DNA from 2 places in the Pseudarthrobacter sp. C1 genome. Region 2 is predicted to be linked to the other one. Evidence: riboswitches for the same ligand, from Rfam matches in the RefSeq annotation. Region 2 holds a riboswitch; the other holds the start of a gene.
The links. A riboswitch is a leader RNA that binds a small molecule or an ion and turns the genes downstream of it on or off. The one in region 2 is predicted to bind glycine.
Positions count from the first base shown of each region.

Region 1: another riboswitch for glycine. It lies ahead of gcvP (aminomethyl-transferring glycine dehydrogenase); the one in region 2 lies ahead of gcvP (aminomethyl-transferring glycine dehydrogenase).

Region 1 covers NZ_JAYESK010000016.1:1,588-13,655, forward strand. The annotation lists gene glyA (serine hydroxymethyltransferase) at 148-1,482, opposite strand; gene gcvH (glycine cleavage system protein GcvH) at 1,479-1,862, opposite strand; gene gcvT (glycine cleavage system aminomethyltransferase GcvT) at 2,026-3,147, opposite strand; gene gcvP (aminomethyl-transferring glycine dehydrogenase) at 3,158-6,010, opposite strand; glycine riboswitch at 6,171-6,268, opposite strand; gene U7114_RS18595 (hypothetical protein) at 6,436-6,735, opposite strand; gene U7114_RS18600 (VOC family protein) at 6,830-7,189, shown strand; gene U7114_RS18605 (GntR family transcriptional regulator) at 7,222-7,890, opposite strand; gene U7114_RS18610 (ornithine cyclodeaminase family protein) at 7,933-8,919, opposite strand; gene U7114_RS18615 (amidohydrolase family protein) at 9,004-10,341, opposite strand; gene U7114_RS18620 (chlorohydrolase family protein) at 10,526-12,013, opposite strand.
Region 2 covers NZ_JAYESK010000001.1:581,270-593,337, forward strand. The annotation lists gene gcvP (aminomethyl-transferring glycine dehydrogenase) at 1-1,698, opposite strand, end outside; glycine riboswitch at 1,878-1,976, opposite strand; gene U7114_RS02550 (TetR/AcrR family transcriptional regulator) at 2,069-2,608, opposite strand; gene U7114_RS02555 (MFS transporter) at 2,681-4,258, shown strand; gene U7114_RS02560 (Dps family protein) at 4,360-4,839, opposite strand; gene U7114_RS02565 (APC family permease) at 5,061-6,617, shown strand; gene U7114_RS02570 (hypothetical protein) at 6,717-7,265, opposite strand; gene U7114_RS02575 (DUF4193 domain-containing protein) at 7,561-7,863, opposite strand; gene U7114_RS02580 (hypothetical protein) at 7,955-8,158, opposite strand; gene U7114_RS02585 (LacI family DNA-binding transcriptional regulator) at 8,253-9,266, opposite strand; gene araA (L-arabinose isomerase) at 9,315-10,835, opposite strand; gene U7114_RS02595 (L-ribulose-5-phosphate 4-epimerase) at 10,887-11,615, opposite strand; gene araB (ribulokinase) at 11,612-12,068, opposite strand, start outside.

The DNA.
Region 1 (12,068 bases), on a different contig from region 2:
AGACGTGTAATGGGTGGGTGGAGCGTCGCTAAGGCGACGTGGGCACGAGCGCCGGCGGAGCCGGGCTTTTCGGAAGCGTGCGTCAGAGGCGAGGAACGAGCCAGCACGCGTGAAAAGTCCGGTCCGCCGTCGCGGACGCAACCGAGGTCAGGACAGTGGTGCGACGCCCGGGTAGAGCGGGTGGGCTTTGGCGAGGGCTTCGACGCGGTGACGCAGCCCCGAAAGGTCGGCGTCGGCGTCGGCCGTCAATGCCTCGGCGATGATGTCCGCGACCTCGCGGAAGGCGTCCTCGCCGAACCCGCGGGTGGCCAGGGCAGGCGTGCCGATCCGGAGGCCGGAGGTCACCATCGGTGGCCGCGGGTCGAAGGGGACGGCGTTGCGGTTGACGGTGATGTCGATGGCCGCGAGGCGGTCCTCGGCCTGCTGCCCGTCGAGCTCGCAGTTGCGCAGGTCGACCAGGACCAGGTGCACATCGGTGCCGCCGGAGACCACGCTGATGCCCTTGGCCGTGACGTCCGGCTGGACCAGGCGCTGGGCGAGGATCCGGGCGCCGGCAAGGACGCGCTGCTGGCGCTCCTTGAACTCGGCGGACGCGGCGATCTTGAACGCCACGGCCTTGCCCGCAATCACGTGCTCCAGCGGTCCGCCCTGCTGTCCGGGGAACACAGCCGAGTTGATCTTCTTGGCGATGTCGGCGTCGTTCGTCAGGATGATGCCGCCGCGCGGACCGGCGAGGGTCTTGTGCGTGGTGGACGTGGTCACGTGCGCGTGGGGCACCGGCGACGGGTGCAGGCCGGCGGCCACGAGCCCGGCGAAGTGCGCCATGTCCACCATGAGGTAGGCGCCCACGGAATCAGCGATGCGGCGGAACTCGGCGAAGTCCAGCTGCCGGGCGTAGGCGGACCAGCCGGCCACGATCAGCGCCGGCCTGGTCTCCTGGGCCAGGCGCTCCACCTCGGCCATGTCCACTGTGTGGGTGTCCTCGCGGACGCCGTAGGGGACCACGTTGTAGAGCTTGCCGGAGAAGTTGATCTTCATGCCGTGGGTGAGGTGCCCGCCGTGGGCAAGGTTCAGGCCCATGATGGTGTCGCCCGGCTTGATCAGCGCGTGCATCACCGAGGCATTGGCCTGGGCGCCGGAGTGCGGCTGCACATTGGCGAACCCCGCGCCGAAGAGCGCCTTGATCCGGTCGATGGCGAGCTGTTCGATGACGTCCACGTGTTCGCAGCCGCCGTAGTAGCGCTTGCCCGGGTAGCCCTCGGCGTACTTGTTGGTCAGCACCGAGCCCTGCGCCTGCATGACGGCCACGGCGGTGTGGTTCTCGGAGGCGATCATCTCCAGGCCGTCGCGCTGGCGGGTGAGTTCGTCGTCGATCTTCGCGGCGATCTCCGGGTCCAGGGTGGAGAGGTCCGCGTCGAGACTCGGCGAAACCACCTGCTCGAAGGCCGTCACTGTGCCGGTGCCTGCTGCCGCGCTGCTCACAGTTCGCCGCCGTTGGCTGCCGCGTATTCCTCAGCGGACATCAGCGGGCCTTCTTCGGTGACGGCCACCTTGAAGAGCCAGCCGGCGCCGTAGGGATCGTTGTTGATCAGGGCGGGGTCGGAGACCACTTCGTCGTTGATCTCGACAACTTCGCCGGTGACGGGAGCGTAGAGGTCGGAGACGGACTTGGTGGACTCCACCTCGCCGCAGGTCTCTCCCGCGGTCACGGTGGAGCCAACCTCGGGGAGGTCGACGTACACGATGTCGCCGAGGGCTTCGGCGGCCACAGCTGAGATTCCGACGCCGGTGGGCCCGGATCCGTCAGCAGCAACCCATTCGTGCTCGGCGGAGTACTTCAGTTCAGCAGCAACTTTTGCCATGTGTTTTTCCTTAGGTTCGTGTTTGAGAAAGTGAGGGAGCGTCGGCCCAAAACCCGCATTAAGTGAGAGAGCGTCGAGGGCTGGCGAGGCTGGCATCCGGCAGCATGCGTCAAAGCGACGAAGGAGCAGCATGCAGAGGATGTCAGCCCCGCCGGGGCGGGCGTTACTTCTGGCGCTTGTAGAACGGGAGTGCTACTACTTCGAAGGGCTCCGGCTTGCCGCGGAGGTCGATGTCCAGGGCGGTGCCGGGTTCCGAGTGTTCGACGTCGACGTAGGCCATCGCGATCGGGTACCCGAGGGTGGGTGAAGGCTGGCCGGAGGTCACCTCGCCCACGACGTTGCCGTCCTTGAGGACCGGGTAGTGGCTGCGTCCGGCGCGGCGGCCCAGGCCCTTGAGTCCCACGAGCTTGCGGCCGGACGTGGAGCCTGCGCCGAGTGCTTTGAGTTCGGCGAGCACGGCCTTGCCCACGAAGTCGGATTCCTTGGCCAGCGAAACCACGGGGCCCAGGCCGGCTGCGTAGGGGTTGCCTTCGCGGGAGAGCTCGTTGCCGTAGAGCGGCATGCCCGCTTCGAGGCGGAGCGAGTCGCGGCAGGCCAGGCCTGCGGGGATGAGCCCGTGGCCGGCACCAACTTCCAGCAGCGCGTCCCACAGACCGGCGGCGTCCTCATTGGGGATGTAGATCTCGAAGCCGTCCTCGCCGGTGTACCCGGTGCGGGCCAGCAGCAGGTCCTGCCCGTTAATTTCCACCTCGACGGCCGCGTAATACTTCAGCTCCGTCACCAGGGAGTGTTGATCCGCAGGAACGAGCGTCAGCAGGATGGCCTCGGCGTTCGGTCCCTGCACCGCGATGAGGGAGGTCTCGGCGGAAACGTCGTTTACGGTGACGTCGAAGCCGGCAGCCCGCTCGGCCAGCGCTGCGGCAACCACCGGAGCGTTGCCGGCGTTGGGCACCACAAGGTACTTGTCTTCACTCCGCCGGTAGGAAATGAGGTCGTCGATGATGCCGCCGTCTTCCTGGCAGATCAGCGAGTACTTGGCCTTGCCCACGGCAACCGCGGACAGCTTGCCGGCCAGGGCGTAGTCCAGGAAGGCTGCGGCGTCCGGGCCGGTTACCCACACTTCGCCCATGTGGGAGAGGTCGAACAGTCCGGCGGCGTTGCGGACAGCGTGGTGTTCGGCCAGCTCGGAGTTGTACTTCAGGGGCATCTGCCAGCCGCCGAAGTCGGTGAAGGATGCGCCGGCAATCTTGTGCTGCTCATAGAGCGCGGTGTAGTTCTCAGTCATCACGGAATCCTTAGTTCTCAAACTCGGAAAGAGGCGGGCAGGAGCAGACCAGGTTGCGGTCCCCTGCCGCGCCGTCGATGCGGCCGACCGGCGGGAAGTACTTGTCCTGCCGGAGCGATGCCACCGGGAAGGCGGCCTGTTCGCGCGGGTACGTCCGGTCCCATTCAGAGGAGACGACGGCGGCGGCCGTGTGGGGTGCGTTGCGCAGCGGGGACTTCTCAACGGTGAAGTCGCCGGCGGCCACTTGGTCGATTTCCTTGCGGATGGTGATCATGGCTTCGATGAAGCGGTCGATCTCCGCGAGGTCCTCGGACTCGGTGGGCTCCACCATCAGGGTGCCCGCCACCGGGAAGGACAGCGTGGGGGCGTGGAAGCCGAAGTCGATGAGCCGCTTGGCCACGTCCTCGGCCGTGACACCCGTGCGGGCGGTCAGCTCGCGCAGGTCAAGGATGCACTCGTGCGCAACGAGGCCGCTTTCACCGGTGTAGAGGACCGGGAAGTGCTCGTCCAGGCGGGCTGCGACGTAGTTCGCAGCCAGGAGCGCGGACTTGGTGGCCTCGGTCAGGCCCTGCCCGCCCATCAGCTTCACGTAGGCCCAGGAGATCGGGAGCACACCGGCGGAGCCGAAGCGCGAAGCGGAAATCGCGACGCCATGCCCGGCTTCATGGGCGGCCTTGTTCGCGTCGCCCGGCATGAACGGTGCCAGGTGTGCCTTGGCAGCAACCGGGCCGACGCCGGGTCCGCCGCCGCCGTGCGGGATGCAGAAGGTCTTGTGCAGGTTCAGGTGGGAGACGTCGCCGCCGAACTTGCCCGGCTGGGCGAGGCCTACAAGTGCGTTCAGGTTGGCGCCGTCAACGTACACCTGGCCGCCGGCGGCGTGGATCGCGTCGCACACCTCGCGGACATCGGAGTCGTACACGCCGTGCGTGGACGGGTACGTGATCATGATGGCCGAGAGGACGTCCTTGTGGGCCTCGATCTTGGCCTGCAGGTCGGCGTGGTCGATGGTGCCGTCTGCAGCGGTGGCAACAACCACAACCTTCATGCCCGCGAGCACGGCGGAGGCGGCGTTGGTGCCGTGCGCCGATGCCGGGATCAGGCAGACGTTGCGCTGCTGGTCCCCGCGGGAGTGGTGGTAGCCGCGGATCGCCAGCAGGCCGGCGAGCTCGCCCTGGGAGCCGGCGTTGGGCTGGATGGATACCTGGTCGTAGCCGGTGATTTCGGCGAGGTCGGCTTCCAGGCCCGCAATCAGTTCGCGCCAGCCCTCGGTCTGGGAGTCGGGGGCGAACGGGTGGATGGAGGCGAACTCCGGCCAGGAGATGGCTTCCATCTCGGCGGTGGCGTTCAGCTTCATGGTGCAGGAGCCCAGCGGGATCATGGTGCGGTCCAGTGCCAGGTCCCGGTCGGAGAGGCGGCGGATGTAGCGCAGCAGCTGGGTCTCGGAACGGTGCGTGTTGAACACCGGGTGCTGCAGGTAGCTGGAGGTGCGCAGCACCGATTCGGGCAGCTCGAAGCCCTCACCGGACACAACGGGACCGGCGCCAAAGGCGACGGCAACCGCGGCGAGGACCTCCGGCGTCGTGGTTTCATCAACGGACACGCCAACGGTGTCCGCGTCGATGAGGCGCAGGTTGATGCCGCGGGCTTCGGCGGCGGTGATCACCGTGGCGGCCTTGCCGGGAACACTGACCGTGAGGGTGTCGAAGAAGGTGTCGGACACCAGTTCGCGGCCGGCGGTCTTCAGCGTGGCGGCCAGGGCGCGGGCGTTGTTGTGGACAGTCTCGGCGATCGCCTTCAGGCCGTCGGGGCCGTGGTAGACGGCGTAGAAGGAGGAGACGATGGCCAGCAGCGCCTGGGCGGTGCAGATGTTGGACGTGGCCTTCTCGCGGCGGATGTGCTGCTCGCGGGTCTGCAGTGCCAGGCGGTAGGCGGGGACGCCGGCGTTGTCCTTGGAAACGCCCACGATGCGGCCGGGGAGGGTGCGTTCCATGCCGTCGCGGACGGCCATGTAGGCGGCGTGCGGTCCGCCAAAGAACAACGGCACGCCAAAGCGCTGGGTGGAGCCGACGGCGATGTCCGCGCCCTGCTCGCCCGGCGGGGTGATGAGGGTGAGTGCCAGGAGGTCGGCAGCGACGGTGACAAGCGCGCCGCGCTCCTTGGCTTCGGCGATGACGGCGGACTGGTCCCAGACGCGGCCGGAGACGCCGGGCTGCTGCAGGACGACGCCGTTGATCTCGCCGTCGGGAAGTCCGTTGGTGAGGTCTGCGATTTCCACCTCGAAGCCGAGGGCTTCGGCGCGGCCCAGCACGATGGCGATGGTCTGCGGCAGGAGGTCGGCGTCGAGGACGGTCTTGCCGTCCTTCGCAGTCTTGGACTTGTTGGCGCGGCGCATCAGCAGCACGGCTTCGGCGACGGCGGTGGCTTCGTCGAGGAGGGAGGCGTTGGCCACCGGGAGCGCGGTGAGGTCCTGGACCATGGTCTGGAAGTTCAGCAGCGCCTCGAGCCGGCCCTGGGAAATCTCGGGCTGGTACGGGGTGTAGGCGGTGTACCAGGCGGGGGCTTCAAGGATGTTGCGGCGGATCACCGGCGGGGTCACGGTGTCGTAGTAGCCTTGGCCGATCATCTGCACGGCCATCTTGTTCTTGCCGGCCAGCTTGCGGAGCTCGGCGAGGACCTGGACTTCGCTGAGGGCGCCCTCAAGGGTGAGGGGCTTGTCCTGGCGGATGGAATCCGGAACTGCGCTGTCCACGAGGCCATCAAGGGTGTCGTAGCCGACGGCCTTGAGCATGGTGTCGATGTCGGACTGGCGGCGCGCGCCGATATGGCGGTCTGCGAAGGTGGTTGGGGACGATTGAACCGTCATGAGAGGAACTCCATAATTCAGGTGGCAACCGGTGCCACTTTGATTCGGGTTCCTCCCCGCTCTGTATTGGACCTGAGAGTTTTGCGTTGCCCTGCTGTTCAGCGGGGCGCCACTTGCACCGTCGGTGAGCCCGGTTGCCCGGACTGCTTTCCAGAGTTGCCTTGCCGCGGCGGTACGTGGGCCTGAGAGATTCCTGGGGAGGATTTGCTCCTACGGCGCCTGCAGAACGTACCGGCAGGACTCTCCCGCCGCAGATCATAAGCACGTGCCACTGGTCGGTGACACGGCTCACACCTTACCGGGTTATGGGGCTGGATGCAAAATCCGCGTCTTTCCAAGTCAGGCTTACGACGGCGGGACGCGCCCGACGTGCTCGAAGGCATCAGGTGCACGGAGACGGTGCAATTAGGAGGCTTCCGGAAGTTCTAGCGGGAGGCTTCCCTGCCCAGCCGGTACCCCGCCCAGAACGCCAGGACGAGCAGTCCGACGACGGCGACGGCCAGGCCGATCTGTGTACCTTGGGTAACCAAGGCGATGCCGCTGCCGCTGAAAAGCTGGTTGCTCAGCGGCGCGTAGGCGAACCAGCCGAAGCTGGCGTCCGCGTTGCTCCATGCTACGAGGCACCCCGCCACTACCGTCACAAGGCCAGCGATGGGAACGACGGCGGCAAGAACCCGGGCAGGCGGCGGAGTTTTGCGGTCTTCAGGTGCGTTGTTGTCCCCCATGCAGGCGAGTCTAGCCGGGCCGCCCCCGGCGTCCGGCTCAGGGGTCCGGCTCCGGGGCAAGACAGGCTCCGGGCAGCGGGTTTAGGCTGGGCGGATGTTGACCATAGGCAGCACCGTCCTCGGCGTCAACGACGTCGCCCGCGCAACCGCCTTTTGGCACGCCGCCCTCGGCTACGTCCCGCAGGAGCCCGGGGACGAAACCTGGGTGATCCTGGTGCCAGCAGCGGGCCCGGGAGCGCAGCTCGCCCTCATGCTGAGCGAAACGCCGGTCCAGGAGCACCCGCGCATTCACCTGGACCTGTATGCGGACGATCAGGGCGCCGAGGTGCAACGGCTGGTTTCACTCGGCGCCCAGCGCGTCGACTGGGACCTGTACCCGGAGAACCCCGATTTCGTGGTCCTCGCCGACCCCGACGGCAACAGGTTCTGCGTCGTTGACAAAAGTCCGCGGTAGCCCCGCCGTCGAACCTTGAACTTCCGGCCGGGTCAGTTTTCAGGCAGTTGCCCGGCCAGCCCCTGCAGTGATGGTTCCCGGCCCAGCTCCACATGGGCGAACGCCAGCGCCGCCGCAAGTTCGGCCTTGCCGTCATAGATGGCCCGGCACAGGCTCAGGTGCTCCGCGCACTGGACCTGGGGATCACGGTGCCCGGTCAGGGTGAAGAGCCACTGCATCCTGCCCAGCAGAGGCTTCATGGAGTACTCGAGCAGCGAGTTGCCTCCCATCGAGACGATCTCCGCGTGCAGGGCCGTGTTGATGAGCGGGATCTCCGTGTGGTCGTGGCGCAGGGTTGCTTCTTCGGCCTTGTCCATCATGTGCTGCAGGCGCGCTGTGGACTCACCCCGGGCGGCGGCCTGGGCGGCGAGCCGCGCGGCGAGGACCTCGAGGCTGAGCCGGACATCAAAGAGTTCATTGACGTCCCTCAGGGTGATCTGCTTGACGGTGGCCCCGCGCCGTGGCGAGGTGTCAATGAAACCTTCGGCTTCCAGCTGCTGGAGGGCTTCGCGGACGGGGACCCGGGAAACGTCCAGGGCCTGTGACAGCTCGCGTTCCCTGAGCCGTGAACCGGGCGCGAAGTCACCCGAGATGATCAACTCCCGGATCCGTGCACGGGTAGCATCAGCCGAAGACGCGGGTGCGTCCGCCTGGGTACTCAAAGATGCCTCCTGTTGGTTCCAGTGCCCTGCTTCCGGGCTGCCTCAGTTATTCAGCTCCACGCGGGTGCCGACCCCCTGGTTGAGTGCAGCGTCATACAGGAGCCTCCCGATGGCAAGGTCCTGCAGGCCGATACCCACCGAATTGAACAAGGTTATGTCCTCATCCCCCAGACGGCCTGCTTTTATCCCGGCCGCCACGTCACCAAGTTCGGCTTCCACATCGTCAAAGCCCATGACGCCTTCAGCCACAGGGACGATCAGTCCCCCTGACTTCGCTTGGGCCGTGGCCAGGCTGTCCACGAAGACCCGCGCCCGCGCCATACCCGCTGAGTCAATCTCCCGGTGGTCAGGCCGCGGACGGGATCCGACGGCGTTGACGTGCAGTCCGGGCTGGAACCACTCCCCCTTGACCAGCGGCTCAACCGCTGGCGTGAGGGTGCACAGCACGTCCGAGTTCTCAACAACTTCCTGCACACTGGCGGCCCGCGTGATGTGCAGCCCGTATGAGGAAATCCGGTCACAGAACGCAGCGACCGTCTCAGTGGAACGGGACCACACCACGACATTTTTGATCGGCAGGACGGCCAGCATGGCTTCCACATGTGCCACCGCCAGGGCCCCCGCCCCCACCAACCCCAAGGTGGCACTCCCGGGCCTGGCAAGCAGCTTGGTCGCCACCGCGCTGGCAGCGGCCGTACGGACCCGGGTGGGGACTTTACCGTCCAGGATGGCCAGTGTTTCACCGGTCAGCTGGCTTACGAGCATGATGGTGGACCGCTGCGAGGGCAGGCCGGCCCCACCGTTGGACGGGATGTCCGCCAGTAGTTTCACGGATGCCAGCTCCTCCGGCCCGGACAGCGCCGCCATCGGCAGGAACCGGGCATCCGACGACGGCAGGAGGAGCGAATCCGGCGCGGGCTGGACAGCGGTACCTCGGCTCAGGCCGGCAAAGACGCGTTCGACGGCGGCAATGGTTCCGGGCATATCGGCCAGGGTTTCGAGCTCGGAGGCTTTAAGGATCAGGGTCATGGGGGTCGCTTTCGGAATGGAAGGGGGCGTTAGCTTGGGCGGTCAGGGTTGGCGGGGAAACCCCGCCCTGAGAGGCACGGTGGCTCAGAGGCTGTTCCTGACAAGGACTCCCTGCGCCACCACGGCCCGGATTCCTTCCAAGGCAGAGCCGCTGGACAGGGGATCAGAGTCCACAATGACGGCGTCCGCGAAGGAACCGGGCACCAGCCGGCCGGCGTTTTCACTCCAGCCCAGCAGCGCGGCGGCATTGACCGTGGCGGCCCTCAGGGCTTCCAGGGGGGAAAGCCCGGCCTCACTCAACAGGCGGACTTCCGTGCCGATCGGAGTCACGTCGGATCCGAACGAGTCCGTCCCCGCAACGACGGTCACGCCGGCATCATGGGCGGCTTTCACGGCTGCTTTGATGATGGGTGTGTACTCCTTGCCCCGGGCGGCAAGGATTGGGTTGGACGAACCCGCCATGCTGGTGATGGCATCCATGGTGGGCGTGAAGTACGTCCCCTGCCTGGACATCCGGGAGATGGTCTCTTCGGTGACGAAGACTCCGTGCTCGATGCTGCGCACCCCTGCCCGGACCGCGCCGTCTATCCCTTCGGCACTGTAGGCATGGCACAGCACACCCGCTTTGCCTGCTGCCTTGACCACGGCGGAGAGCTGATCGTAGTTGTAGACCAGCTCACGGGGATCCTGCTCCGGCAGGCCCGCCCGGGGGTTGGCCCTTGTCTTAATCACCTGCGCGCCGCGGTTCAGGTTCACGCGCGTGAGGTAGGCGAGATCGCCCGTTTCCCTGACGCCGCCAGCCAGGGAGGCAAGGGGTGCAAGATCAGGGTCGGCGAGGAGCGAGTCCCCCAGCTCGGGTGAGACGAACAGCCCGGCAGGGCTCATCCGGGGCGAGGCTCCGGCGGCCCAGGCAGGCAGGGCGGCCAAGGCGACGTCCTGGTAAAAGCTGCTCGAGCCGCTCCTGACGCTGGTTGCTCCGCCCTGCAGAATGGCGCGCGCATCCGACAGCGCGTTCGCATGGACATGCACGTCGATGAGTCCTGGAATGACCCAGCGGCCGGAGGCATCCACCACGTGTGCCCGCCCGGCAAGCGCGGCCACTGCACGTCGCGTTTCCTCCCGGGTACCGACCGCACTGACCTTTCCTGCTTCCAGCACCAGGACGCCGTCATAGACAGCGTCGCCGGTCTGGGGATCCACGATGGTGCCGCCTTCGATGATCATCGGCGGCGGCGAAGCGGGACGCCCACGGCGGCCGGGGCCTGCCGTGTTGCCCTCCGCTTTCGCCGCCGGGGCATTTCCCAGCTGGGCGGCAAGGCTGGCCACCGAGATCCCGGCGAGGGCGGCTGCTCCGGCGAGGATCCCGCGGCGCGGAACGGCCGGGGAAGGGAGGGCGGCGGGGGTGTGGTCGTGCAGGCACATGGTTTCTCCAAAGGGATAAGCCCTGCGGCGGAAGCGCGGGGTCCGTGGACGGGTCAATGTCAAGCGATTGGCGGGGGCGGTCGAGCTTCGCCCCTACGTACTGGTGGCCCCGACTTCGTTCACAATAGCCCCACTGGTATACCAAGGACTAGGGTGGGCGGGAACGCGAATTGCCGGAGCCAGGTTAGGAAACGCCTACCGGAGCGACGATGTCCGCTGGCGGATACGTGGGCGGAAACAGCTCATCAGGGTCCCGGCGCCGGCTGTCCCGCTCGGAATAGGCTGCCCGCATCCGGTCGAACAGTTGCTGCCCCTCGGCCCGCAGGGACTCGAGGTCCAGGCCGGGCAGGGCGCCGTCGACGACGACGGCACGCCCGGCCACGAAAGTATCGGTCACCTGGCGGGCCGTGCCGTTCAGCACGAGTGTGCGCAGCGGGTCCTCGACGACACCATCTGCGAAGCCGGCCAGCGAGACCACCGTAATGTCCGCCTGCATACCGGGCGCAAGCCTTCCCAGGTCCGGCCGCCCAAGGGCCGCGGCCCCGCCGAGGGTGGCGGCGTCGAAGTAGTCAGCCAGGGCGCCTGCGTCGGGCCTTTCCTCGACCAGCCGGGTCAGGTGCATCCCCACGTCGATGCCCCGAATCAGGTCCGGAGGGAAGGAATCGGTGCCCAGGCAGAGATTGACGCCGGCCTCGCGGAAACGGTCGAATGACACAAGCTGCTTCTGGTAGCGGAAGGACGTCAAGGGGCAGTGGACAATGCTGACGCCGTGCCTGGCCAGCAGGTCCAACGGGCCTCCGGCGGCCGCCGCAGCAGGATTCCTGGCGTCAATCACCACGCCGTGGGGAATGAGGAGGCGGGTGCCGAAAAGGCCCGTGGATTCCAGAAGTTCCAGCACGCTGCGCCCGGCAGAGCGCAGCAACAGCCCGTCTTCCAGGGGAGATTGCAGACAGTGCAGCCGCACGAGGGCGTCCCGCTCACGGGCAATCCGGGCAGTCTCCCGCATGAGGTTTTCGGACAAGGTCTCAATCCGGCACGGGAGCAGGACGCCCGTGATAAGCGGGTCCGCGAGGTCAGCCGCGAAGTCCAGGAAATCCTGTGCGTCCTGCAGCCCGGCAACCCCGCGGGCCTCATCGAAGTGGACTTCGCGGTCCCCCGCTGCAGTGGTGACGTGGACCCCCGACCGGTAGGCCGGCCCGAGGTAGCCCCGGAGTCCGATCCGACGGCTGGTCCGCGCCATGTCCACCAGTTCATCGAGCCCTTCAGCCCAGGAGCTGTGGATCTCCGAGGCAATCGGCATATAGGTGGTAATGCCGTGCAGTGCCAGCTGCGCCAGCGCGAACTCCCGCACCTTGGCGCGTTCAGCCGGACTGAACACATCCCGGCGGTTGTTGGCGAAGTAGTTCTCGGACCACAAGTGGCCGGCGGCAACTTCAGGCGAAGGCCACGAGTCGAGGATGAGGTGGTCGATGTCGGCGAGCGCATCCAGGTCAATCAGTCCGGGGATGACCAGGCTCTTGCCGTAGTCGCGCTCCTCATCCACGGGACCGTCATAGCCGCGGCCGACAAAGACGATGACAGTACCTTCGAACACGACTTCGCCGTGCTCAATGAGGGTGTGCTGTTTTCCATCAAAACCCAGAACGTACCGGGCGGAGATTTTCGTGTACATCGTGCCTCCTTGCACCTGGGCGCCGGGCGTGGGTTCCGGGCGCCTACAAAAATGT
Region 2 (12,068 bases):
CTGCGCCTCGAGGTCGGCAATCAGTTCGCGCCAGCCCTCCGTCTGGGAGTCCGGGGCGAACGGGTGGATGGAGGCGAACTCCGGCCAGGAGATGGCTTCCATCTCGGCCGTGGCGTTCAGCTTCATGGTGCAGGAGCCCAGCGGGATCATGGTGCGGTCCAGCGCAAGGTCACGGTCCGAAAGCTTCCTGATGTAGCGCAGCAGCTGGGTTTCGGAACGGTGCGTGTTGAACACCGGGTGCTGCAGGTACGCGGAGGAACGCACGACGGCGGCATCCAGCGCGAATTCTCCCTCGCCGTCCGCGGCGGCCGGGACGCCGAAGGCCTCCAGCACCCCGGCGGCAATTTCTGATGTTGTCGTTTCATCGGCGGAGAAGCCCACCGTGTCCGCGTCGATGAGGCGCAGGTTGATGCCCGTGGCTTCGGCGGCAGCGACGATCCCGGCAGCCTTGCCCGGCACGGAGACGGTGACGGTGTCGAAGAAACTGGTGTGCAGCACGTCCAAACCGGCGGCCTTGAGGGACGCGGCCAGCATCTTCGCGTGGGAGTGTGCTGACTGGGCGATCGCCTTCAGGCCCTCCGGGCCGTGGTACACGGCGTACATCGAAGCCACGATGGCCAGCAACGCCTGGGCGGTGCAGATGTTGGACGTGGCCTTCTCGCGGCGGATGTGCTGCTCGCGGGTCTGGAGTGCCAAGCGGTAGGCGGGAACGCCGGCATTGTCCTTCGAGACACCGACGAGGCGGCCCGGCATGGAGCGTTCGAGGCCCTTCTGCACAGCCATGTAGGCCGCGTGCGGGCCGCCGTAGAACAGCGGGACGCCGAAGCGCTGGGCGGAGCCCACGGCGATGTCCGCGCCCTGCTCGCCGGGAGGCGTGATGAGGGTGAGGGCCAGGAGGTCGGCGGCCACGGTCACCAGCGCCCCGCGGCTCTTGGCGTCGGCAATCACTGCGGCGTGGTCAAAGACGCGGCCGGAAGCGCCCGGCTGCTGGAGCACCACACCATTGATGGCGCCGTCGGGAAGTCCGTTGGAAAGGTCGGCCACTTCCACCTCGAAGCCCAGTGCCTCTGCCCGTCCCCTCACGATGGCAATGGTCTGCGGCAGGCAGTCGGCATCCAGCACAGTCTTGCCGTCCCGGGCATCTGCGTTCTTATTGGCCCGCCGCATCATCAGCACGGCCTCGGCCACGGCCGTTGCTTCGTCCAGCAGGGAGGCATTGGCGATGGGCAGGCCCACCAGGTCCTGCACCATGGTCTGGAAGTTCAGCAGCGCCTCGAGCCGGCCCTGGGAAATCTCCGGCTGGTACGGGGTGTAGGCGGTGTACCACGCCGGGCCCTCGAGGATGTTGCGGCGGATCACCGGCGGCGTGACGGTGTCGTAGTAGCCCTGGCCGATCATCTGCACCGCGGTCTTGTTCTTGCCGGCCAGCCGGCGGAGCTCAGTGAGGGCCTCCACCTCGCTCAGCGCACCTGCCAGTTCCAGCGCAGAGTCCTGCCGGATGTCCTTGGGGACGGCGGTATCAACCAGCGCGTCCACGGTGTCGTAGCCCACGGCCTTGAGCATGGTTTCGACGTCGGCCTTGCGCCTTGCGCCGATGTGCCGGTCAACAAAGGTGGCGGCAGAAGCGGGTTCGGCAGTTGCCGGGGTGGCAGTGGCCGGAACGGCGGAGGCCGGAGATACAGTCACGAGGAACTCCATAACTAAGGCGGCGCAGGATACGCCGCATCGATTCGGGTCCTCCCCGCTCTGTATCTGTACCTGAGAGTTTCCGCGTTGCCTGAACACGCGGGCACCGCTTGCACCGTCGGTGAGCACGTCAGTCAAGGGATCCGGGGAACGGACCTCAAAGCGGACGGCGTGCTGCTTTCCAGAGGTGCCTCGCCGCGGCGGTACATGGGCCTGTGAGATTCCTGGGGAGGTATTGCTCCTACGGCGCCTGCTTGTACCTTCTGGCAGAACTCTCCCGCCGCAGATCAAAGGCTATTCATTTGGGTTGTCTCTGGCGCACGGGTAACGGCCCGCACACAGCACAATTCTCCTATGCCGCGGGCCCGGGGGCAAATGTCAGCTAGCCCCGTAGCCGTTCCACGGCTGACAGGAGTTCCGCCACGTCCGCCTGCCTGCTCCCCGCCTTCCCGGACGGCCCGCTTTCCCACATGGCGTTGAAGTACAGCCCGTCCCCCATGTACAGCACTGCCTTTGCCATGGGCGTGCCCACGTCCTGCCCGATAAGCTCCAGCCATTGCTGCTGGATGGCGGCGAAGCGGCGGCGGGCTTCCTCGTGGGCCACCTCCGCCAGCCGCGTCACGGCCACAAAGGAGCGGTCCATCGGAGTATCGGACCACAGCGACGACTTGATGAAGTATGCCGCCGCCCCCTCCGGTGCGGAGGCCATGGCGGCGAGGTCCTCCCCTGCCAGGCGGTCCAGCCGTTCAAGGGTGGCGGCGATCAGCGCTTCCTTGTTGGGGAAGTGGTACAGGAGGCCCCCCTTGGAGACGCCCGCGCGCTTGGCCACCGCGTCCAGGGTGGCAGCCCGCTCCCCCACGTCGATCAGGAGTTCTTCGAAGGCATCCAGGACGGCATCTCGCGCAACGGGTTTTCTGGCCATGGTTCCCATCATGCATGGTCACGAACCTGTTTTTTAACTGTACCGTCCAGACGGTATAGTTAAAGCATGATCATGCCCGCCGCCTCTCAACAGAGCACCATCCGCCCGGCTCCAACCGCATTGCCCGCGCCAGGCCTGCCCGGGGGCAGCTGGCGCGACTGGCTGGCGCTGGGCCTGCTGATGTTCCCGGTCCTGCTGGTAGCCGTGGACAACACGGCCCTGACCTTCGCCCTGCCTGCCATTGCCGCCGCCCTCCGCACCTCGGGGGTAGAACTGCTGTGGATTGTGGACGCCTACCCGCTGGTGCTGGCCGGGCTGCTGGTTGCCATGGGAAGCCTGGGCGACAGGATCGGCCGGCGCCGCCTGCTGGTCATCGGCAGCATCGGCTTTGCCGCAGTCTCGGCAGCAACCGCTTTTGCCCCCAGCGCCGGATGGCTCATCGCAGGCAGGGCATTCCTTGGCTTCTTCGGCGCCATGCTGATGCCCGCCACGCTGTCCCTGATCCGCAACATCTTCCCGGACCCCAACCGGCGGAGGTTGGCCATCGCCATCTGGGCCGCCGGATTCTCGGGCGGCGCCGCACTGGGGCCCATCCTTGGCGGGTGGCTGGTGGAACAGTTCTGGTGGGGAGCCGTACTCCTGGTGGCAGTGCCCATCATGCTGCCGCTCCTGACCCTGGGCCCGGCCTTCATCCCGGAGTCCAGGGACCCGTCACCGGGGAAGGTGGACGTGCCCAGCATCCTGCTCTCCCTGTTCACCATGGTTCCCATGGTTTACGGGATCAAGGACCTGGCCACCGAAGGCCCGGGTGCCACAGCCCTCGGAACCATGGCGCTCGGCCTGGCAATGGGCGCGGCCTTCGTACGCAGGCAGCAGCGGCTGCACAGTCCACTGCTGGACCTGTCCCTGTTCCGGAACAGGGTGTTCAGCATGGCCATCACTGCCAATATCCTGGCCCTGTTTTCATTCAACGGCTTTATCCTCTTCCTCGCCCAGCACCTCCAGCTCATTGAAGGCATGTCCCCCTCGGCTGCCGGAATGGCCATGGTCCCGGCACTGGCGGCCACCATGGTGTCGGGCCTTGCCGTGGTGCCGGCGGTGAGGAAAGTACGGCCGGGCTTCGTGGTGGCGGCAGGACTCGCCATGAGCGCCGCCGGCTACAGCATGGTGGCTTTCGGAAGCACCGGGGGCGGGCCCGCGCTGCTACTCGGCGCGCTGCTGGTCCTTGCACTGGGCGTGGGGACGGCAGAGACCATCTCCAACGATCTCATCCTGGGAAGCGTGCCGCCGGAAAAGTCCGGGGCGGCGGCAGCGATTTCCGAGACGGGGTACGAAATTGGCGCCGTTTTGGGAACCGCCGTGCTGGGTTCCATCCTCACAGCTTCCTACCAGCACAACCTGCGGCTTCCGGCCGGCCTCGCAGAAACCGCCCCCGCCCAAAGCACCGCGCACGCCCGAGAGACCCTCGCTGGAGCCATGGAACTGGCAGCCGGCCTGCCGGGCCCCATGGCCAGCACCCTCCGGCAGGCCGCCGGCTCGGCCTTCGAGTCAGGGGTGCACGTCACCGCAGCGATTGGGCTGGTACTGATGGCGACGGCGGCAGTCCTCGCCGCCGTCGTACTCCGGAAGGTGCCCAAGGCAGCCAGCTGAAGGCCGCAGGCGTGCCCCCGCCGGTGACAGCAAAGCGCCCGCAGCCGGAGCGTGTGGCTCCGGCCGCGGGCGCCGGGCAGGCCGCTTCGCCGCGGGTGCTGCTACTTAGAGTCCGGCGCCGTTACGCTCGCGGTGGGCTTCATGGTTTCAGCATTGACCATCCAGGCGAACTGCTCCAGCTTGGCGATGAACTCGTGCAGCAGGTCCGCGGTGGTGGGATCCTCTTCATCCACCTCATCGTGAACCTTGCGCATGGTGCCAACGGCAGCCTCAAGGGCAGCCACGATCCGCTCGATCGCATCCTTGGTGCTGATCAGGCCGTCAGGGAACTGGGCCAGGCTGGTGGACCCGGCCACGGTGGAGCTGCGGCCGTCAGGCAGGGCGTGGAGGGCCCGCATCCGCTCGGCGGTGTCGTCGGCGAACTGGCGGGCGGCGTCAACGATCTCATCCAGCTGCAGGTGGAGGTCGCGGAAGTTGGTTCCCACAATATTCCAGTGTGCCTGCTTGCCCTGGATGTGCAGTTCAATCAGGTCGGCGAGCACGGCCTGCAGGTTGTTGGTCAGTGTCGGTGAAGCTTTCATGCATCCTCCTCAATTGGTCCAGTAAGCCCGACGCTACCAGCACCAGCGGGCACGGCCGAGGGCTCGCGGGGAATTTCTCAGTGAGCTTACTAAATCGCTCACAACCGAAACAAAAGAACGCCGTTCATTATTTTCCTTGCTTCCTGAGGCGCTCCCCTCCATACTAAATGAACGCCATTCATATAGTGACCGTCGTCTCAACTTCTCCAGAAAGTGGTGCCATGACCGAGACCATCCGCACCAGCACATCCGCCTACGGCTCCGGGAGGCCCTCACCGGCAGCCGCCGGCACCAGCCCCAAAGGACTGAAGGGCGGGCAGCTGGGACTTCTCGCCGTCGTCGTCCTGGGCATTTCCACCATCGCCCCCGCCTACACCTTGACCAGCGCCCTTGGCCCCACGGTCAACGAAGCCGGGCTCCAGCTGCCCGTCATCTTCCTGATCGGTTTCATCCCCATGATCCTGGTCTCCCTTGCCTACCGGGAACTCAACGCCGATTCCCCGGACAGCGGCACCACCTTCACTTGGGTCACCAAGGCCTTCGGCCCGTGGGTTGGCTGGATGGGCGGGTGGGGCCTGCTGGCGGCCAACATCATTGTGCTCTCCAACCTCGCGGGAGTCGCCGTCGACTTCTTTTACCTTTTCCTTTCCCAGCTGACGGGCTCGCCGGAGCTCGCCGACCTGGCGGCAAACAAGGCCCTGAACGTGCTGACCTGCTTTGTGTTCGTGGCCCTGGCCGTCTGGGTCAGCTACCGCGGCTTGCACACCACCAAGCTGGTCCAGTACAGCCTGGTGGGATTCCAGCTGCTTGTCCTGGGCCTCTTTGTAGGCATGGCCTTCGCCAACTGGTCCGCCTCTGACACTGCCATCCCGTTCAGCTGGGAGTGGTTCGACGTCACCAGGATCGAGACCTTCGGGCAGATCGCCGCAGGCATCTCACTGTCCATCTTTGTCTACTGGGGCTGGGACGTCTGCCTGACCGTCAATGAGGAAACCTCCAACGGCAAGAGGACGGCAGGACTGGCCGGAACCCTGACCGCCGTGATCGTCCTGGCGATCTACCTGACGGTGAGCATCGCCACCATGATGTTCGCCGGCGTAGGTGATACCGGCAACGGCCTGAACAACACCGAGATCCACGAAAACATCTTCACGGCACTGGCCTCTCCCATCATGGGTCCGTTCGCCATCCTTATGTCCATGGCAGTGCTGTCCAGCTCTGCCGCGTCCCTGCAGTCCACGTTCATGTCGCCGTCCCGCAGCCTGCTGGCCATGGGGTACTACGGCGCGCTTCCGGAGCCGTTCAGCCGGGTCAGCAGGAAGTTTGCGACGCCGGGCTTCGCCACGGTTGCCGCCGGCATCATGTCCGCGGGCTTCTACGCCGTGATGCACGTGGTCAGCGAGAATGTCCTCAATGACACCATCCTGGCGCTCGGGTTGATGATCTGCTTCTACTACGGCCTCACTGCCCTGGCCTGCGCCTGGTACTTCCGCCACAGCCTGTTCAACAGCATGCGCCACTTCGTCCTCCGCCTGGTGTGCCCGGTGCTGGGCGGCGTGGGACTGTTCGTAGTGTTCCTGCAGACCGCCGTGGACAGCTGGGCGCCGGAGTTCGGCAGCGGCTCGGAGGTGTTCGGGGTGGGCCTGGTCTTTGTCCTGGGCGTCGGCATCCTGGCGTCCGGTGCCGTCGTCATGCTCATCATGGCCAGGGTCCGCCCCGGCTTCTTCCGCGGCGAGACCCTTAAGCGGGATACCCCCGCACTGGTGGTCCCGGAGTAAAGGCGCGGAGGCTTCCGGAGGCCGTCACCGCCGGCGAAGGAAGGTGCCGTTCATCTGGAAACCGGGGGAACGGCACCTTCGGTGCTGGTTGGCTGACTGTCACCAGTAGTGCGCCACGTCAACCACCAGGCGCGACCCGGAGCCCGGCCCGTCCAGGGTGAAGACCCGGAACGGCAGGCGGGCCCGTACGCCCAGCCCGATGCTGGTGTAGCCCTCGTAGCTGCCGGCAAGGACCACCTGGCGGAAAGTCTGGTAGCGGGCAACGTTTGAGAGCTCAGCCTGGTTCGGCGGGTTGTAGGTGGAGTTGTAGTCCTCGTCGTAGGCGGGCGAGTTCACTGTCACCTGCAGGCGCGCGTTCCCCCGGACGGGGATGGCAAAGCCGGACCCGTCCTGGACTATCTGTGGAACGTACCGCACGGTATAACCCGCAACGGCGCCGTTGAGGTCCACCACCATCCTGTCGAAGCAGTAGTGCTGCCCGGTCCGGACATTGGTGACGGTGGCGGTGCTCATGCTTTGGTCGGCCTTGGCCAAAGACCCCCATACGAGCCCGCAGTAGGAGGTGGAAGCGGAGGCGGGACCCGGAACCACGATTCCCAGCCCGGCCGCCAGGAGGATGGCAGCCAGCCAGGTGTAGAACTTTTTCATTTTGGAGCCACCCATGTGTGGAGCGAATGGATAGCTCAAGAGTAGGAGCGTTTACGGCGCGAAACGAGGTTTGTTGCCGCTTCGCCACGCAACCGTTAACCCGCGGCGCCCTTCATCACGCCCCTGTATAGCGAGAGCCGAAACAGGGCTCCCGCCGGCCCGTTTGGAACCCGTTCCGTGTTGTTTCGGCATTGTTCCGGCACCTTGCCGTTACCGGGATAACGACGGCGGCAGGAGACAAGAAGCGCCGGTCACCCGAGGGGGGTGGCCGGCGCCGGGCAATCCGGAAGAAGGGTCAGCCTTCGCAGTCGCGGCAGTACTTCAGGCCGTCCTTTTCCCGGGCAACCTGCGAGCGGTGGCGGACCAGGAAGCACGACGAGCAGGTGAACTCATCGGACTGCTCGGGAACAACAATGACCGTCAGTTCCTCGTTGGAAAGATCCGCACCCGGCAGGTCAATGCCCTCGGCAGTGTCGTTCTCGTCGACATCTATGACCGCTGTCTGCGCGTTGCCGCTCCGCGACGCCTGGAGGGCTTCAAGAGAGTCGGCGGGCGACTCTTCTTCCTGCTTGCGTGGAGCATCGTAATCGGTAGCCATAGCCTGTTCACTTTCGTTGCTGCGCAGCGCCATTCAGGCACCTCAGTGCAGCAGTTTAGGGCATTATCGCCCTACTGGCGCAATAGTGTGGCTAAGCAGACATTCCGCCGCTTCCACCCGCTGTTCCTGCATGCTCGGACCGGGCCTGGTCGGCGCCCAGGGACACTCCACTCAAGGCCGGAAGCCAGCCCCACCGGCTGGCGTCGGCCATGGCGCCGGCGGCATTGGACTCGGATTCGTAGGTGAACGTATCCAGCAGCCAGTCGCGGAGCCGGATGAGCAGGGTGTCCGTCATGCAATGAAACCTACGCAGCGATTGTTGTGGCCACGTTTCGCGGCGGTCTCCCCCGGATTAAATCAGCTGCCGGCCCGGTCTCCGGGCGGACTTTTCAGGCGGGCGGCGCCGTGCTGCTGCGCAGGACGAGTTCCGGCTCCACCACGAGTGTCCGGGGTCCTTCCGTCCCGTCGAACGCCGTGAACATCATCTGCATGCACCGCCGGCCCAGTTCCTCGAAGTCCTGCCGAACCACCGTCAGCGGCGGACTGAAGTAGCCGGCCTCGGGCTGGTCGTCGAAGCCCACCACGGACACGTCCTGCGGCACTTTGATGCCAGCCTCGGTCAGTGCGCGAAGGACTCCCAAGGCCATCTGGTCGTTGCCCACGAAGAGGGCAGTTGCCCGGCGGGTCGCCGCGATCCGCCGGCCGATTTCGTAGCCGCTGCCGGCGCTCCAGTCACCTTCGATGATCAGGTCCGTATCGAGTCCGGCAGAGGCAAGGGTGGACCGCCAGCCGTCGGCGCGCGCCACGGCATCGATCCAGTCCTGCGGCCCCGCGACGTGCCCGATCCGGACGTGCCCCTGCCCGATAAGGTGCCGCACGGCCAGTTCAGCCCCGCGGCGCTGGTCCACCCTGACGCCGCCAACCGTGTCGTTCCCATCGGGTCCCACGGCCACCACCGGCACTCCGATGGGAAGTTCCGCCAGCGCCGCCAGCGTCTCAAGGTGCGGAACGATTACCACGATGCCGTCCACCGACTGGTCCAGGAAGTGCCTGACGGCGTCCAGGATCGCGTCGCGGCTGAACTCCCGCAACGCGGCGACGCTGACGAAATATCCCGCGTCCCTTGCAGCGCGTTCCACGCCCAGCAATGTATTGGCAGGACCGTACTGGGAGAGCTCGCTGCCCAGGACCCCGATGGTCTGCGAGCGCCGGGTGACCAGGCTCCGGGCTGCGGTGTTGCGGCGGTAGCCAAGCCGGGCTATCACCGCTTCCACTCTTTCCCGCGTCCCCGCGCTCACGTTGGGGTGGTTGTTGACCACCCGTGACACGGTCTGGTGCGAGACCCCGGCCAACTCCGCCACGTCCTCAAGCCTCGGCAGCCGGCGAGGCTTGCCGCGCGTCACGGCGTTCTTGTCCGTGGCAGGAGCCGGGAGCTCAGCCGTGCCACTGGGTCAGATCCCGCCGGCCAGCTTGTAGTAGGCGGCGTTCCAGTTCAGGTCCTTCTTGAACTGCCGGATGGTTGTGTCGTCGTCAATGGTCAGCAGTTCGGTTTTGGCGATCTCGGCGAAGTCCTCGAACACTGCCATGCCCACCTGGGTGGAGAGAACGGTATGGTGGGCGGCGCCGGCGGTGAGCCATGCCGCGGCGGAGGTTGCGAAGTCCGGCTTGGGCTCCCACAGGGCGCGGGCCACGGGCAGGTTGGGCAGCGGCTGCTCCAGGGGAACGACGTCGACGGCGTTGGCCACCAGGCGGAAACGGTCCCGCATGTCGGACAGTGCGACGACGACGCCCGGGGAGGCATCGGCGTCGAACACCAGGCGGACCGGGTCTTCCTTGCCGCCGATGCCCAGCGGGTGGATTTCCAGGCGCGGCTTCGATGCCGTGAGGGAGGGGCAGACCTCCAGCATGTGCGCGCCCAGGATCTTCTCGGACCCGGGTTCCAGGTGGTAGGTGTAGTCCTCCATGAGCGAGGCACCGCCGGGCAGGCCTGCGCCCATCACCTTCGCGGCGCGGACCAGGATGGCGGTCTTCCAGTCGCCTTCGGCGCCGAAGCCGTACCCGGCGGCCATGAGCCTCTGCACCGCGAGGCCGGGAAGTTGGCGCAGGGCGCCCAGGTCCTCGAAGGACGTGGTGAACGCGGCGGAGCCGTTGGCCTCCAGGAAGCTGCGCAGGCCGAGTTCGATCCGGGCCCCGTACCGAAGCGATTCATGCCTGGCCGCGCCTGCGCGGAGCTCCGGCACCACGTCGTAAAGGTCCTCATATTCCGCCACCAAGGCGTCGACGTCGGCCTCCGCCGCGCCGTGCACGGCGTCGGCGAGCTCGTTCACGGACCAGGTGTTCACGGCGACGCCGAAGCGCAGCTCGGCCTCGGTTTTGTCGCCTTCGGTGACGGCGACGTTGCGCATGTTGTCGCCGAAGCGGGTCAGCTTCAGGGTGCGGACGGCGGCCCAGCCGGCGGCGGCGCGCTGCCACGAACCCACCTGGCGTGCCACGTCAGGGTTGGAGACGTGCCCGACGACGGTCTTCCGGGCGATGCCCAGGCGGGACTGGATGTACCCGAACTCGCGGTCTCCATGCGCGGCCTGGTTCAGGTTCATGAAGTCGAAGTCGATGTCCGCCCACGGCAGGTCCCGGTTGGCCTGGGTGTGGAGGTGCAGCAGGGGCTTGCGCAGCAGGTCCAGGCCCTGGATCCACATCTTGGCCGGGCTGAACGTGTGCATCCAGGCGGTCACACCGATCACGGAATCATCCGAGTTCGCCTCCAGCGCGGTCCGCCGGATGGCATCCGAATCCGTGAGGACAGGCTTCCAGACAATCCTGACCGGGACGGCGGAATTGGCGTTGAGCTGGTTGGCGATCTCCTGGGACTGGGCGGCCACCTGCTTGAGGACTTCCTCCCCGTACAGGTGCTGGCTGCCGGTGAGGAACCAGACCTCGTAGCCGTCGAGGGAAGTGTTTGCTGCGGTGCTCATGGATTCTCCTGGGAAGTGATGTGGCGGCGCTGGATTACTGGCCTGTGCTTTTTATTGGCCGTAGACGTTCTGGTAGCGGGCATAGAGGGAGTCGATGGAGCCCTGGTCGATGGGCAGGGGCTCGCCCAGCTGCCTGGAAATGTGGACGGTGCGGGCCACCTCCTCGCACATCACGGCGGCCTTCACGGCGGAGCGGGCGTCCTTGCCGATGGTGAAGGGACCGTGGTTCTGCATCAGGACAGCCGGTGAATTGGAGTTCTTCAGCGTCTCCACGATCCCGTGGCCGATCGAGTCGTCGCCGATCAGCGCGAACGGGCCCACCGGGATGGAGCCGCCGAACTCATCGCCCATCATGGTCAGCACGCACGGGATGGCCTCCCCCCTCGCAGCCCAGGCGGTGGCGTAGGTGGAGTGGGTGTGCACCACGCCGCCCACCTCCGGCATGTGCCGGTAGACGTACGCGTGCGCTGCTGTGTCCGACGACGGAGACAGCGGCGGGTTGCCCCAGTCCACCGTGCCGCCGCCACCGACGTTGGTGCCCCTGACGGGCGTGCCGTGCAGGTCGGTCACGATCATCTGCTCCGGGGTCAGGTCCTGGTAGGCGACCCCGGAGGGCTTGATGACCATCAGGTCGGTGCCCGGCACCCGGGCGGAAACGTTGCCCGCGGTCCACACCACCAGTTCGTAGCGGGTCAGCTCGGCATGCAGCGCGCACACTTCTTCACGGACCCGGGCGATGGTTTCCAGGGTCCCGGTTCCGGTTCCATTCCCTGCACTCATGCGGACACCTCCACGGCCGTTTCGGCGGCGGAGCCGGCACCGGGCAGGGCGGTCCGGGCAGCTTTGCGCTGGATGGCCTTGAGCCGGTGCATCACGTCGTTGCCGCCGCGGCCAAAGTAGTCGTGCAGGGCCTTGTACTCCTGGAAGAGTTCCTCGTAAGCGGCCACGTTTTCCGGGATGGGCGTGTAGACCTCACCGGGTTCGGAACCCATGGCGGCGGCAGCTTCCCGGATGTCAGCGTATTCTCCGGCGGCGACGGCGGCGTGGATGGCGGATCCCAGGGCCGGACCCTGCTCCGAGCCGATGGTGGACAGCTGAAGGCCGGTGGCGTCCGCGTAGATCTGCATCAGGAGCCTGTTCTTGAGCAGGCCGCCGGCCACGATGAATTCCTTCACCGGAACCCCGGCGTCGCGGAAGGCGTCCACGATGGTGCGGGTTCCGAAGGCCGTGGCT